Regions from separate parts of the Pseudomonas sp. GM102 genome, predicted to be linked through region 3. Evidence: predicted binding sites of a transcription regulator. Region 3 holds the regulator's gene; each other region holds the start of a gene.
What was found. Region 3 encodes sigma-54, which starts transcription at its own class of promoters, with help from an activator protein. Its sites were predicted from a motif close to ANTGGCATNNANNTTGCTNT; they were not measured.
Positions count from the first base shown of each region.

Region 1: PMI18_RS12260 (circularly permuted type 2 ATP-grasp protein) is a predicted target of sigma-54. The motif match lies at 2,729-2,748, and genes of this name have one in related genera.
Region 2: PMI18_RS01675 (CmpA/NrtA family ABC transporter substrate-binding protein) is a predicted target of sigma-54. The motif match lies at 2,200-2,219, and genes of this name have one in related genera.

Region 1 covers NZ_AKJB01000065.1:58,230-62,895, forward strand. Annotated here, with positions in the region: gene PMI18_RS12270 (transglutaminase family protein) at 1-327, opposite strand, end outside; gene PMI18_RS12265 (alpha-E domain-containing protein) at 324-1,274, opposite strand; gene PMI18_RS12260 (circularly permuted type 2 ATP-grasp protein) at 1,287-2,696, opposite strand; gene PMI18_RS12255 (ribonuclease E inhibitor RraB) at 3,159-3,500, opposite strand; gene PMI18_RS12250 (hypothetical protein) at 3,722-3,955, opposite strand; gene PMI18_RS12245 (PLDc N-terminal domain-containing protein) at 4,178-4,369, opposite strand; gene PMI18_RS12240 (hypothetical protein) at 4,453-4,666, opposite strand, start outside.
Region 2 covers NZ_AKJB01000145.1:15,049-19,714, forward strand. Annotated here, with positions in the region: gene ntrB (nitrate ABC transporter permease) at 1-763, opposite strand, end outside; gene PMI18_RS01675 (CmpA/NrtA family ABC transporter substrate-binding protein) at 779-2,065, opposite strand; gene PMI18_RS01670 (hypothetical protein) at 2,417-3,064, opposite strand; gene PMI18_RS01665 (methyl-accepting chemotaxis protein) at 3,061-4,251, opposite strand; gene PMI18_RS01660 (hypothetical protein) at 4,583-4,666, opposite strand, start outside.
Region 3 covers NZ_AKJB01000062.1:38,692-43,357, reverse strand. Annotated here, with positions in the region: gene lptA (lipopolysaccharide transport periplasmic protein LptA) at 1-287, shown strand, start outside; gene lptB (LPS export ABC transporter ATP-binding protein) at 287-1,012, shown strand; gene PMI18_RS13545 (RNA polymerase factor sigma-54) at 1,197-2,690, shown strand; gene hpf (ribosome hibernation-promoting factor, HPF/YfiA family) at 2,770-3,078, shown strand; gene ptsN (PTS IIA-like nitrogen regulatory protein PtsN) at 3,091-3,555, shown strand; gene rapZ (RNase adapter RapZ) at 3,558-4,415, shown strand; gene PMI18_RS13565 (HPr family phosphocarrier protein) at 4,431-4,666, shown strand, end outside.

The DNA of each region.
Region 1 (4,666 bases), on a different contig from region 3:
CAGCGCTTCGTCGGCCTCGGTCAGGCGCGTGAAGCGCAGGAACGGCAGCGCCGACTGGCTTTCATGCTCGGCTTCGCGCAGCTCGTCGATGTCTACCTGCCCACGGGCGCCGATAATGATTGCCTCGTGGGGTTCGTCCAGCGTCAGCACATGCAGAATGTTGCCGAACGGATCGAGTTGCGCGCGCACCGGGCGTGGCAAATCGAGCTGCCAGCTGAGCACGTGTTGGCGTTCGCTGTCGTGGGGAGTCAGTCGCAGGTACTGGATGCTCGCCCGCACCTGATCTTCGTAGTGATAGGTGGTCTCGTGGCTAATGGAAAGTCTCATGCAGCCTCCAGATAGGAACTGTGTATGGCATTGCCCAACTGGCGCACCAGCGGGATGAACTCGGTCAGCCAGGCGTGCAGGCCTTCGTCGAGAATTTCGTTGATACCGGTGTAGCGCAGGCGTGCATCCATTTCTGCCGCCAAGCGCTGGGCAGGACGGCCGTTGGCCCCCGGCAGGCTGGCGAGGATCTGGTCGATTTCTTCGGTGCAGGCCCGCAGGGAGCGCGGCACGTCGGCGCGCAGCAATAACAATTCGGCCACATGCCGGGCGCCAGGGGCGTCGCGGTAGATCTCGGTATAGGCCTCGAACGATGACAAGGCCCGCAGCAAGGCACTCCACTGGTAATAAGCGTGGGCCGTGCCGTCGCGGACCGCTTCGGCCTGATCGCCGGCCATTTCGTAACGGGCGTCGAGCAGGCGCAAGGTGTTGTCAGCCCTTTCGATAAAAGTGCCCAAACGAATGAACCGGAACGCGTCGTTACGCATGATGGTGCCGTAGGACGCGCCGCGGAACAGGTGCGAACGTTCCTTGATCCACTCACAGAAACGGCTCATGCCGTAGCGACTCAAGCCCTGCTCGGCGATTCCGCGAATTTCCAGCCAGGTGGCGTTGATGTTTTCCCACATGTCGGCGGTGATTCGCCCACGCACCGCATGGGCGCTGGCTCGCGCGGCACCGAGGCAGCTGTAGATGCTCGCCGGGTTGGCCGCATCCAGAGCGAAAAAATGCAGCAGCCGTTCGGCGTGCAAATCGCCGTGGCGCTCCAGGTAATCGTCCAGAGTGCCGGTGATCAGCAACGGCATGGCGAGTTCGTGCAAGCCATCGCCACGTCCATCCTGTGGCATCAGTGACAGCGAATAACTGATGTCGAGCATCCGTGCGAGGTTTTCCGCCCGTTCCAGGTAACGCGACATCCAATACAGATCCGAGGCAGTTCTACTTAACATGGCAGGCTTCCTTCAATCCTCGACCACCCAGGTGTCCTTGGTTCCGCCACCCTGGGAGGAATTCACCACCAGGGAGCCTTCGCGCAAGGCGACACGGGTCAAACCGCCGGGCACAACCCGGGTTTCGCGGCCAGACAATACAAACGGACGCAGGTCGATATGGCGTGGAGCGATGCCGTTTTCGACAAAGGTCGGACAGGTCGATAAAGACAACGTCGGTTGAGCGATGTACGCGTGGGGCTTGGCTTTGATCCGCTCGCGGAAAGATTCGATTTCCGCCGCCGTCGCCGCTGGCCCCACCAGCATTCCGTAACCACCGGAGCCTTGGGTTTCCTTGACCACCAGTTCTGGAAGATTGGCCAGCACGTGGGACAGCTCAGAGGGATTACGACATTGCCATGTCGGCACGTTCTTCAGGATCGGCTCTTCATCCAGGTAGAAACGAATCATGTCAGTGACGAAGGGGTACACCGACTTGTCATCCGCGACCCCGGTGCCGATGGCATTCGCCAGCACCACGTTGCCGGAACGGTAGGACGACAACAGCCCTGGAACGCCAAGCATCGAGTCCGGGTTGAACGCCAGTGGATCGAGGAAAGCATCGTCGAGGCGACGGTAGATCACGTCGACGGCTTTCGGCCCGTCTGTGGTGCGCATGAACACCTTGTCATCGCGCACGAAAAGGTCCGCGCCTTCCACCAGTTCAACGCCCATTTCCCGGGCCAGAAACGCATGCTCGAAAAACGCGCTGTTGAAGCGACCCGGCGTCAGCACCACCACGCTCGGGTTGTCGATCGGGCTGGAGCTTTTCAGGGTATCGAGCAACAGGTTCGGATAGTGGTCGATCGGCGCGATGCGCTGGGCGGCGAACAACTCGGGGAACAGGCGCATCATCATCTTGCGGTCTTCGAGCATGTAGCTCACGCCGCTGGGGGTACGAAGGTTGTCTTCGAGCACGTAGTACGTGCCGTCGCCATCGCGTACCAGGTCGACGCCGGAAATGTGCGAATAGATATCGCGGTGCAGATCCAGCCCTTGCATCGCCAACTGGTATTGCTCGTTGGCCAGCACTTGCTCGGCCGGGATGATGCCGGCCTTGATGATGCGCTGCTCGTGGTAGAGGTCGGCAAGGAACATGTTCAATGCCTTGACCCGCTGAATGCAGCCGCGCTCGACGACCCGCCATTCACTGGCGGGGATGCTGCGGGGGATGGTGTCGAAGGGAATCAGGCGCTCTGTCCCCTGCTCATCACCATAGAGCGTGAAGGTAATCCCGGCACGATGAAATAACAGGTCGGCCTCGCGTCGCCGTTGGGCCAAAAGCTCGTCAGGCGTTTCGGCCAGCCAACGGGCAAACTCCCGATAATGCGGGCGGACCTGGCCGCCGGCGTCGTACATCTCATCAAAATAGGTGCGGATCATGCCGTACTCCTTGTCACCCGGACATCCAGGCCTTCGCAAGGCCCGTGCCATCGGCATAAACGCTTTGATATCAATCAGTTGGATAATGACGCCGCACGCACCGCACCAATCCTGTGCGGTAAATGCCCCAACCTGATCGCCCCCGCTTCATGGCGAAGCAATGCTGTCGCCTATCAGCAGCATAGCCAGAGTTGATTTCACTGCCCGGGGGGCGGTGCGGATAATCCGCGCATTTGCTGGAGAAACTTACCGAACTTCCCTTTAACCGCCTGCTCAGGCGGTTTTTTTGTTTTTTTGAAACGTTATGAATCAAAAACCCAGATCAAAAGATCGCTGCCTCGTTTCACTCGACAGCTCCTACAGGAGAACGCAGGCTGCGATCTTTGGCCTTTGCAAACCGCACAAACGAAAACGGCCAACCCAAAGGTTAGCCGTTGCTGAGTGTTGTCACTGTTCATAAAGTTATGCGAGTAACCCTCGTACCTCCTGCTTGACGCCCCATCCTTCGATGATACCGCCCAGAGGCTCGACCACCGCCTCGAAGTCCTGCTCAAAGTCGCCGATCCCGTCATAGGTGGCGTACATCACTTTGCTCAGTTCCAGATGCCACGCGCCGTCATCGCGCACGCTGATCTGGGCATTCAAGGATTCACCACAAAAATGACCTGCCGCCCTGCGTGCCCGCTCCTCGTCCGGAAAAATGGCGTAGAACTCGATGGGATGGAATCGTGAAAAGTCGAAACCGCCTTCTTTCATGCGGCGCAGCACGCTGCTGCTGATGTCTTCTTGATAGGCTGTGCTCATGAAACGTCCCCCTCAGACTGATGGATAGACTTTCCGTATTCCCTGCACTTTCAACCGATTGGTGAGAGCGATACGGCAACAGAGGTTGCCGACGGGAAACAAGCATGTAGCTGACAAGACCAGACCTTAGCGAGTCATTCGCTGATCTCGCTTGCAGAGTAGCCCCAAGATAGAGGTGCTGCCAAGGTCTGGGTGTGAATGTGAATGTGACAAGAGGTGTATCAGATCGGGGTAATACTGATGATTTCAATGCTGTTCTGGGATTTCAGACTTTTGACGGTCGGATCAGCGGTACGACCCTCCAGATCATTGAGATCCAGTTCGGCAGCGACCGGCAGGCACCGGGCGCGAATGAGTTTGGCGGCTTGCTCGCTGTTCGGGCATTCCTCGCACTCGAAGAGTTCGTCCACAGTTTCACCGTGATCATCCACGAAAGTGATTTTCCACTTTTGCATCGGTGCCTCCTCGATAAAACCCATGGGTGGGCTTACTTCTATCTGGACTTTACCCCTCACTGATCGTTCAACGGATTACCGCATGTCGGCATGAAAAAACACAGAACCTGTGGGAGCGTGGTTTGCCCGCGATAGGATCGCCGCGTTGCAGCTGACAGACCGCAGCGCCTGCATCGCGGGCAAGCCACGCTCCCACAGGTTCAGTGTTGCAGGCGAAACCAATCAGATCCGCACATTGCCTCGTGGCCCGGCGATGGCCCAGATGATCAGGCCCAGGACCGGCAGCAGGAGGATCAATAGCACCCAGATGATTTTCATCCCGGTCTCGGCGCCACTTTTAAGCACGTTGATGATGGCCCAGATGTCGAGGGCAAGAATAATCAAGCCAACCAGGCTGTTGAACGTGGAACCCATGGTGACGCTCCCGAAGAGTGGTATGCCCTCTTAGGATAGTCGGGCCTTGCGAGGGTTCCGTTTTATTAGCGCCGTAGACGGCTTCAGACGTGGATCGCGACTTTCAGGGCTTCCAGGGAGGGCGCCGCGGCGATGCCGACTTCGGCGCACAACTCCAGCACCCGTGGCACGTCGTTACCGTAGACCAGCACCACTTGCAGGTCGTCGTCGAGCAACTGGCTGAAGTTCATCAGCGTGTAACCGCCGTTTTCCTTGTTCATGCTGCTCATCTGCACCTGAATGCGATTGAGCGCCGTG
Region 2 (4,666 bases), on a different contig from region 3:
GAATGTGCTCGACATTGAGGTTGTTCCATTCGTCCCACACCCAGAAGCCCAGGCCGACACCGCCGGTGAGCATTTCTGCGGCGACGATCACCAGCCACGCCACGCCGATGGACAGACGAATACCGGTCATCAGATGCGGCAGCACCGAAGGAAACAGGATGTGGGTGAACACCTTCCACTCGCTGAGCTTGAGCACTCGCGCGACGTTCAGATAGTCCTGCGGCACGCTGGCGACCCCTGCGGCGGTATTGAGGATGATCGGCCAGATCGAGCTGATGAAAATCACCCAGATCGATGCTGGGCCGGCGGCCTTGAACACCAACAGGCCGATCGGCAACCACGCCAGTGGCGAGACCGGACGTAGCAGGCTGATGATCGGCGCGAACATGCCGCCGAGGAAGGCGAAGCGGCCGATGGCGAAGCCCAGCGGGATACCGAGCAGGGCGGCGAGGCCAAAGCCGATGCCGACCCGGCCAAGAGAGGCCAGCACGTTCCAGCCGATGCCCATATCGTTCGGACCGTTGTCGTAGAAGGGGGCGCTGAACAGCTCCAGGGCTGAATACCAGGTAGCGAGCGGACCGGGCAGGCCCTCACTGCGTGCGGCTATAAACGCCCAGACGGCGAGAAACAGGGCGATACCCAATATTGGGGCAATGCCATCCCTGGCGCGTTGACGCAACCCGCTCAGGAGGGGAGAGCGACGCTCTGGCTGGGTACTCGCCGTAGTGGTGGGCGGCGCTGGCAACTTGAGGGGGGCGTTCATGGCGGGTTACTCCGGTCAGGCTTTGATGGTGAAGGAGTTGGCATAGGCGGCCGGATTGGAGCCGTCCCAGACCTTGCCGTCGATCAGGGTGCTACTGCGCAGCGGACTGCCCGGTACAGTCAGGCCAAGCTGGCTGGCGGCTTCGCCGTAGAGTTTTGTCTGGTTGATGGACTTGGCCACGCCGGCGTAGTCCACATCCTCCTTGAGCAGGCCCCAGCGACGGAACTGAGTGAGGAACCACATACCGTCCGACAGGTAGGGATAGTTGACGCTGCCATCCTTGCAGAAGGACATTGCATGCTCGTCCGTCCATTGCTTACCTAACCCGTCGTCGTAGTGGCCGAGGAAGCGTTGTTCGATCACTTCGACGGGCGCATTCACGTAGGCCTTGCCGGCGATCAGTTGGGCGGTGCTTTTCTTGTTCTCTACGCTGGCCTCGATGAACCGGCTGGCGTCGAGCACCGCCATGGTCAGCGCCCGGGCGGTGTTGGGGTATTGCTCGACGAAGGCACGGGTGGTGCCAAGGATTTTCTCCGGGTGATCGGGCCAGAGTTTCTGAGTGGTAACAGCGGTGAAGCCGATGTTGTCGGCAATCGCCCGGGCTCCCCAAGGCTCGCCGACACAGAAGCCGTCCATGTTGCCCACGCGCATGTTGGCGACCATCTGTGGCGGTGGCACCACGATGGTCTTCACGTCGGTCAGCGGGTTGATGCCGAGGCTGGCGAGCCAGTAATTGAGCCACATGGCATGGGTGCCGGTGGGGAACGTCTGGGCGAAGGTCAGTGGCGTGCCGCCTTGCTTGACCTTGGCGGCCAGTTGCTCGCCATTGGTCACACCCGCTTGTTGCAGCTGTTTGGAGAGGGTGATCGCCTGGCCGTTCTGGTTCAGTCCCATGAGCATGGCCATATCTTTCTGCGGCCCGCCGATGCCCAGTTGCACGCCATAGATCAGGCCGTAGAGCACATGGGCAGCATCCAGTTCGCCGTTGAGCAGTTTGTCGCGCACGCCGGCCCAGGACGCCTCTTTACTTGGCGTGATGGTGAGGCCGTATTTTTCGCCGAAACCCTGGGTTGCCGCCACCACGACTGACGCGCAATCGGTGAGGGGAATGAAGCCGACCTTCAGCGCAGCTTTCTCCGGCGCGTCGCTGCCGGCAGCCCAGACCGCGCTGCGCAGAAAGCCCGGCGCGATGACATCGAGGGCGGCGATCCCGGCGACGGTACCGGCCGTCACCAGGGATTGCTTCAGGAAGGTGCGCCGGCCGGGGTGTACCGGATGTTGCGAGTCACGCTCATCAGTCATAACCACATCCTTTTTTTAGGGGCAAAAAAAACGGCGTGCGCCAGGCACCCTCGATAGAGGGACCTGACGGACGCCGTTGTCCGGAAAGTGCAGCACGTCGCCATTGGCGTGCTGCATGAGTCTGTTAGTCAGTAGTAGCAAAGGGCTTGCCAAGTTTATGTCCGAGTTTTTTTATGCGAAAAAAATCAATTGGTACAAAGGCTTGAAGTGGTTTTGTGATGTTTTCTAAAAAGATATCGAAGGGGGCGTAGGGCCGGGGGAGAGCGAAGCACTGATCGCTTTTTGGGCAGCTTGGGTGCGAGGTGAACTAAAACGGCTCTCCTCTGCACCGTTGCGTAGTCGAATGGAGCCTCAGCCCAGATCCCGGCGGATGGCGTCGAGGCGTTCGTCGAGCAATGGGGTGAGCAGGGCGTAGCACTGCGCCGGGGAGATGGACACTGTCGTTGTACCGATCAGGCAGCATTGCAGTTGTTCGAGAGCGTTGTGCAGCGAGCGGGGTGCATGCCTGAGCAAGCGCTCGTGCAGGTACTGCAATTGAACAAGCATTTGCAGTGGGCAATTCTGATGGGCGGCGGCGCGCACCGACAGGCCGCGCAGCCGTCCCAGGTCTTCCAGCTCCCAACAGCGCTCGGCGATGCTGGGGGGCTGCAAATTAAGCGCGCAGCGCCGCAGTTCAAGGTTCTGGATGGCGCCGAGCAGGTCTTGCAGCAACCGGCAATGGCCCTCGAAATCCGCTGGGTCGCGGCGTAACGCGTTCCAGGCCTGGCACTGTGCGCTATACGGCCATTCTTTCCAGCGTTGGTCGAGCGAATGACCCAGTGCCTGGCAACGCTGTTGTGCCTCGCGGGTGGTCTGTCCGCCAAGACCGCGATGCTGCTGCAGACCTTGCAAGAGGTCGAGCCCCAGCAAAAGCATCTGTCTGAGTCCCGCGTCATTTTGTGGCAGACGGGTTCGTCGGGATTGCCCACCATCGAATGCGGCGGCGAATTGTAGGTTCATGGGCGGTTTCCGATGGTGAGCTGGTTGAGATAATGGGTCAGGTCGTGCAGCGCATGGGTTTGTGTACGCTGCTCTTGCACCGCGGCATTGACCTGTTGCAACTGTTCGCTGAGGGCATGATTGGCTCGCTGGTGCTCACTGAGCGCCTGTTGCATGGCGCCGAGGTGTTGCAGATTGATCTGACTATGTTGAGCCAGGTCGTCGAGGTTGGCGGCGAGTTGCTCGCTCTGTTGGCTACCGGCTGCCAGCAGGTCGCGGTGTTCCTTGACCTCGCCATCCACTTGGCGCACGGCCATGGCGATCGCCGTCGCGGCTGTGGTGATTTCGTGGGTAGCCCGGTCGGTGGCTTGGGCCAGGCTGCGGACCTCATCGGCGACCACTGCGAAACCGCGACCGTGCTCGCCGGCGCGGGCCGCTTCGATGGAGGCATTGAGTGCCAACAACTGGGTCTGTTTGGCCAGTGCCTGAATGCTATTGACGGTGCTTTCTACTGCGGTAGTGCGCTGCAGCAGTGCTTCCACGGCGTGTGCGGTATTACCCAGGCTGTGCTGAATGGCGCGCATGCTGTCACCTACTGAACGCGCCTCCAGACAACCGGTTTCGCTCTGGGTATGAGCGTTGGCGAAGGCTGCCAACGCGCCCTGGGCCAGAGCATCGATGCTGTGCAGGGTCTGATCGATCTGCTCGCTGGCGGCGGCGATCATGGCGATTCGTTGGCTCTGTTCCTCACCTTGGTCGCGGGCCTGTTGAGACATTTGCTCCAACGCACGACTGGCGAACTGTACTTCGCTGCGCAAGCGTTCGTTGTTGCGCAGTTGCATGCTGGCGGCCACCAGTAGCGTCGCTGGGTCGGCATCCCGGGAGCTGCGCAGCAGGTGTGCAAGTTCAGTGTCCCAGAATATCTGTAGATGGCGTTGATGACGCTCACGAAGATGCCACGCGCACCCCAGATAGAGGACGCCAGGTATCAGGGCCAGTGCGCTTGCTGGCTGTTCGGCCAGGGCGAGGCCGCAGGCGCCGAGGGCCAGCCCGAGTGGTAACCAGAGGCCGATCCTGCTGCGTTCGAGCAGGGCCATGCCAGGGGCCAACAATGACCGCAGTGCAATGCCAGCAGGGCGAGACTTGCCGAGACCGATGTGCGCAGTCGCGATGGCATGACCCGGGGGGAGCATTCCTTGAGCAGGCATGAGGATTTCCTTTTATGCCGGGGTGAAAGCAAAAACGGCGCACGCCCACCTGTCGCATTGCGCAGGGGAGCGGACGCCGTTGTCCGTGATGTTTGCGAAGCCATCGTCGTTGATGGCTCAAGCCTGATCAGACCTAAGCAAGTTGTTTGCCAGCCGTGCCATCGACCACTTGTCAGCCTGTCGCTCATGCAGTGGGAGACGTTAGCTATAGGGCTGTGAAGGCAGAAAAGGCGATCAACGCACCAGTCGCGGGAATTACCGAGCCGCAGTGCTCTGTTCTGGTTCGCGCAGGGCGTTATGGCATGTTTTCCAGAACCACCGAGCTGGCAGGTCAGAGTTCGTCGTCATCCCTCAGCCGAAACGGTGGCTCATGTATTGAGTTCTGCGCAGAGAAGAGATGGGCAGGATATTCAGC
Region 3 (4,666 bases):
TCGCCTACTTCGAGCAACTGCAAACGGCGGGCGACACCAAGCCGGTTCAGGGCTACGGCGTAACTATCCAGTACCACGCCTCGCAAAACCGCGTCGTGCTGATCGATCGCGCTAAAGTCATCGATAAGGACAACAACGTCACCCAAGGCGAGAAAATCGTCTACGACACGGTGAAAAAACTTGCGAGTGCCGGTCGCGCCACGGGTAACAAGGTCACCGAGGCACGTCCTCGCATCGACATGGTGATCCAGCCGAAGAAGAAAACCGACGAGCAAAAGGCCCAGTAATGGCAACTCTGAAAGCTCAGCATCTGGCCAAGAGCTACAAGAGCCGTCAGGTCGTGCGCGATGTCAGCCTGTCCATCGACAGCGGTCAGATCGTCGGCCTGCTTGGCCCTAACGGCGCCGGTAAAACCACCTGCTTCTACATGATTGTCGGCTTGGTACAGGCCGATCAGGGTCGCGTACTGATCGACGACCTGGATGTCAGCCACCAGCCGATGCACGGTCGTGCGAAGGCAGGTATCGGTTATCTTCCGCAAGAAGCGTCGATCTTCCGCAAACTGTCGGTGGCCGACAACATCATGGCCATCCTCGAGACACGCAAGGAACTCGACAAGGCCGGCCGCCGCAAAGAGCTGGAAAGCCTGCTGCAGGAATTTCACATCCACCACATCCGCGACAACCTCGGCATGAGCCTGTCCGGTGGTGAACGCCGCCGCGTGGAAATCGCCCGGGCACTGGCCACCAATCCGAAATTCATCCTCCTCGACGAACCCTTCGCCGGTGTGGACCCGATTTCGGTGGGCGACATCAAGCAGATCATTCATCACCTCAAGGCCAAAGGCATTGGTGTGCTGATCACGGACCACAACGTCCGCGAAACCCTGGATATCTGCGAAACCGCCTACATCGTCAACGATGGCCAACTGATCGCTGAAGGTGACTCCGCCACAATCCTGGCCAATGAACTGGTCAAGGAAGTGTATCTGGGTCATGAGTTCCGCCTGTAAGCACTGAGGGGCCCGGGTCGCCGAGAGCGCGCGCACGTCAATAAAAAATCAATAAGTTTTTATTGTTACAGCGCTCTAGGCAAACACTTCAGTTTCAGGCATATAATTTGCTTATGTTTGGCGCTTCGGCGCCCTGTAGTGGATGGCGCATGTGCGCCGGCGAATAAGGTGTTAAGCCCCTGCCATGAAACCATCGCTAGTCTTGAGAATGGGCCAGCAGCTGACGATGACACCGCAGCTGCAACAGGCCATCCGCCTGCTCCAATTGTCGACCCTGGACCTGCAACAGGAAATCCAGGAGGCCCTGGAGTCCAATCCGATGCTCGAACGCCAGGAAGAAGGCGACGACTTCGATAACGCCGACCCCTTGGCCGATAGCGCCGAACAGAAACCCAACGCCGACATTCAGGAACCCTCCTACCAGGAAACCGCCCCAACGGTGGATAACCTTGAGGAAGGCGACTGGAACGAGCGCATTCCCAACGAACTGCCCGTCGACACGGCCTGGGAAGATGTCTACCAGACCAGCGCCAGCAGCCTGCCGAGCAACGATGACGACGAGTGGGATTTCACCACCCGCACATCGGTCGGCGAAAGCCTGCAAAGCCATTTGCTCTGGCAACTGAACCTGGCACCGATGTCCGACACCGATCGCCTGATCGCCGTGACCCTGATCGACTGCATCAATAATCAGGGCTACCTGGACGAAACCCTCGAGGAAATCCTCGAAGCCTTCGACCCGGAACTGGACATCGAACTAGACGAAATCGAAGCCGTCCTGCACCGCATCCAGCAATTCGAACCCGCTGGCATCGGCGCCCGCAACCTCGGTGAATGCCTGCTGCTGCAACTGCGCCAGCTGCCCGCCAAGACCCCTTGGCTGGCCGAGGCCAAGCGCCTGGTCACCGATTACATCGACTTGCTCGGCAGCCGCGACTACAGCCAGTTGATGCGCCGCATGAAGCTCAAGGAAGATGAACTGCGTCAGGTCATCGAATTGGTCCAGAGCCTCAACCCGCGCCCAGGCTCACAAATCGAGTCCACCGAAGCCGAATACGTCGTTCCCGATGTGATCGTGCGCAAGGACAACGAGCGCTGGCTGGTGGAGCTGAATCAGGAATCGGTGCCACGCCTGCGGGTCAACGCCCAATACGCCGGTTTCGTGCGCCGCGCCGATACCAGCGCTGACAACACCTTCATGCGTAATCAGCTGCAGGAAGCTCGCTGGTTCATCAAGAGCCTGCAAAGCCGCAATGAAACCCTGATGAAAGTCGCCACCCAGATCGTCGAGCACCAACGCGGCTTTCTGGAATATGGTGACGAAGCCATGAAGCCGTTGGTGCTGCACGACATCGCCGAAGCGGTAGGCATGCATGAATCGACGATTTCACGGGTGACCACGCAAAAATTCATGCATACCCCACGGGGCATCTATGAACTGAAATACTTTTTTTCCAGCCACGTCAGCACCTCAGAAGGCGGTGAATGCTCGTCCACGGCGATCCGCGCGATCATCAAAAAACTGGTTGCCGCGGAAAATCAGAAAAAGCCGTTGAGTGACAGCAAGATCGCTGGTTTACTGGAGGCACAAGGCATTCAGGTAGCCCGTCGCACCGTCGCCAAGTACCGCGAATCCCTGGGGATCGCGCCTTCCAGCGAACGGAAGCGGTTGATGTAGCCGCCGGGCTCGCCACAGCGTTCCAGTGGCAGGCATTTCTGCCTGCCGCTTTATGCACTGGCAACGAAGGAGAAGCTGTATGCAAGTCAACATCAGTGGACACCAACTGGAAGTGACCGAACCCCTGCGCACCTACATCGGCGAAAAACTCGACCGATTAGAGAGGCATTTCGACAAGATCACCAATGTGCAAGTCACGATGAACGTCGAAAAACTGCTGCAGAAGATCGAAGCCACGCTGCATATTCCCGGCGGAGAAGTGGTCGCCAATGCCGAGCATACGGACATGTATGCCGCCATCGACCTGCTGACCGACAAGCTGGATCGCCAACTTAAAAAGCATAAGGAAAAGACCCAGAGCCTCCTCCAGGGCGCGACCGGTCGTTAACACTCCCAATCCATGATCCGACTAGAAACCATCCTGACCCCCGGCCGTTCCCAAGTGAACGCGCCGGGTGGCAGTAAAAAGAAAGCCCTCGAGCAAATTGCCAACCTTATCCACCGCGAAGTACCGGATCTGGAAATGCAGGACGTCTTCGAGGCCCTGATTGCCCGTGAGAAACTCGGTTCTACCGGTTTCGGCAACGGCATCGCCATCCCCCACTGCCGGCTCAAAGGCTGCACCTCGCCAATCAGTGCGTTGCTGCACCTGGAAGCCCCTATCGATTTCGACGCCATTGACGGCGCCCCGGTTGACCTGCTGTTTGTGCTGCTGGTCCCGGAAGCCGCCACCGATGCACACCTGGAATTGCTCCGCCAGATCGCCAGCATGCTGGATCGCAAGGAGGTGCGTGAAAAACTGCGCAGCGCCCCGAGCAACGAAGCGTTGTATCAGGTTGTCCTGGACGAGCAGAACGGTCACTAATCATGCGCCTGATCATCGTCAGCGGCCGCTCCGGCTCAGGTAAAAGTACCGCCCTCGATGTTCTCGAGGACAACGGCTACTACTGCATCGACAACCTGCCTGCGGGCTTGCTGCCGGAACTGGCCGAACGCGCGCTGATTCACACCGAACTGGCACAACCGCTGGTGGCCGTGTCCATCGATGCGCGCAACCTGCCAAGCCACCTGTCACGGTTCCCCGAATTGCTGGAAGAGGTCCGCGGCCGGCATATCCAGTGCGATGTGCTGTACCTGGACGCTGACGAAGAAACCTTGCTCAAACGCTTTTCGGAAACTCGCCGTCGTCACCCGCTGAGCAGCGCCAATCGCTCATTGGCGGAGGCGATACAGGACGAAACCAATCTGCTGGGGCCTATTGCCGATCTGGCCGACCTCAAGGTCAATACCACCAATCTGAACCTGTATCAGCTACGCGATACCATCAAGCTGCGCCTACTGAATCAACCGGAACCGGGCACTGCGTTCCTGGTGGAATCTTTCGGGTTCAAGCGGGGCATGCCGGTGGACGCCGATCTGGTATTCGACGTGCGCTGTCTGCCCAACCCTTACTGGAAGCCGGAGCTACGGGCACAGTCCGGGCTCGATCAACCGGTGGCCGAGTACCTGGCGGCACAGCCTGACGTCGAAGAGATGTTCCAGGACATTTCCTCGTACCTGCTCAAATGGCTGCCCCGCTTTGCCGCCAGCAACCGCGCCTATGTCACCATTGCCATTGGCTGCACCGGCGGGCATCACCGCTCTGTCTACCTGACCGAACGTCTGGGTCAGGTCCTGCAAAAAACCCTGAAGAACGTCCAGGTTCGCCACCGCGACCTCAGCTAAAGGATTCACATCGCGATGCCTGCTCTGGAAATCGAAATCATCAACAAGCTGGGCCTGCATGCCCGCGCGTCTGCAAAATTCGTTGGGGTCGCCGGTGAGTTCAAGGATTGCACGATCCGGGTAGGGCGCACGCCGGAATCCACGGTCGATGGCAAAAGCATTATGGCAATGATGATGCTCGCTGCAGGCAAGGGCACCAAAATCTATATCAATACCGAAGGCGAAGATGAGCAAAAAGCGCTGGATGCGCT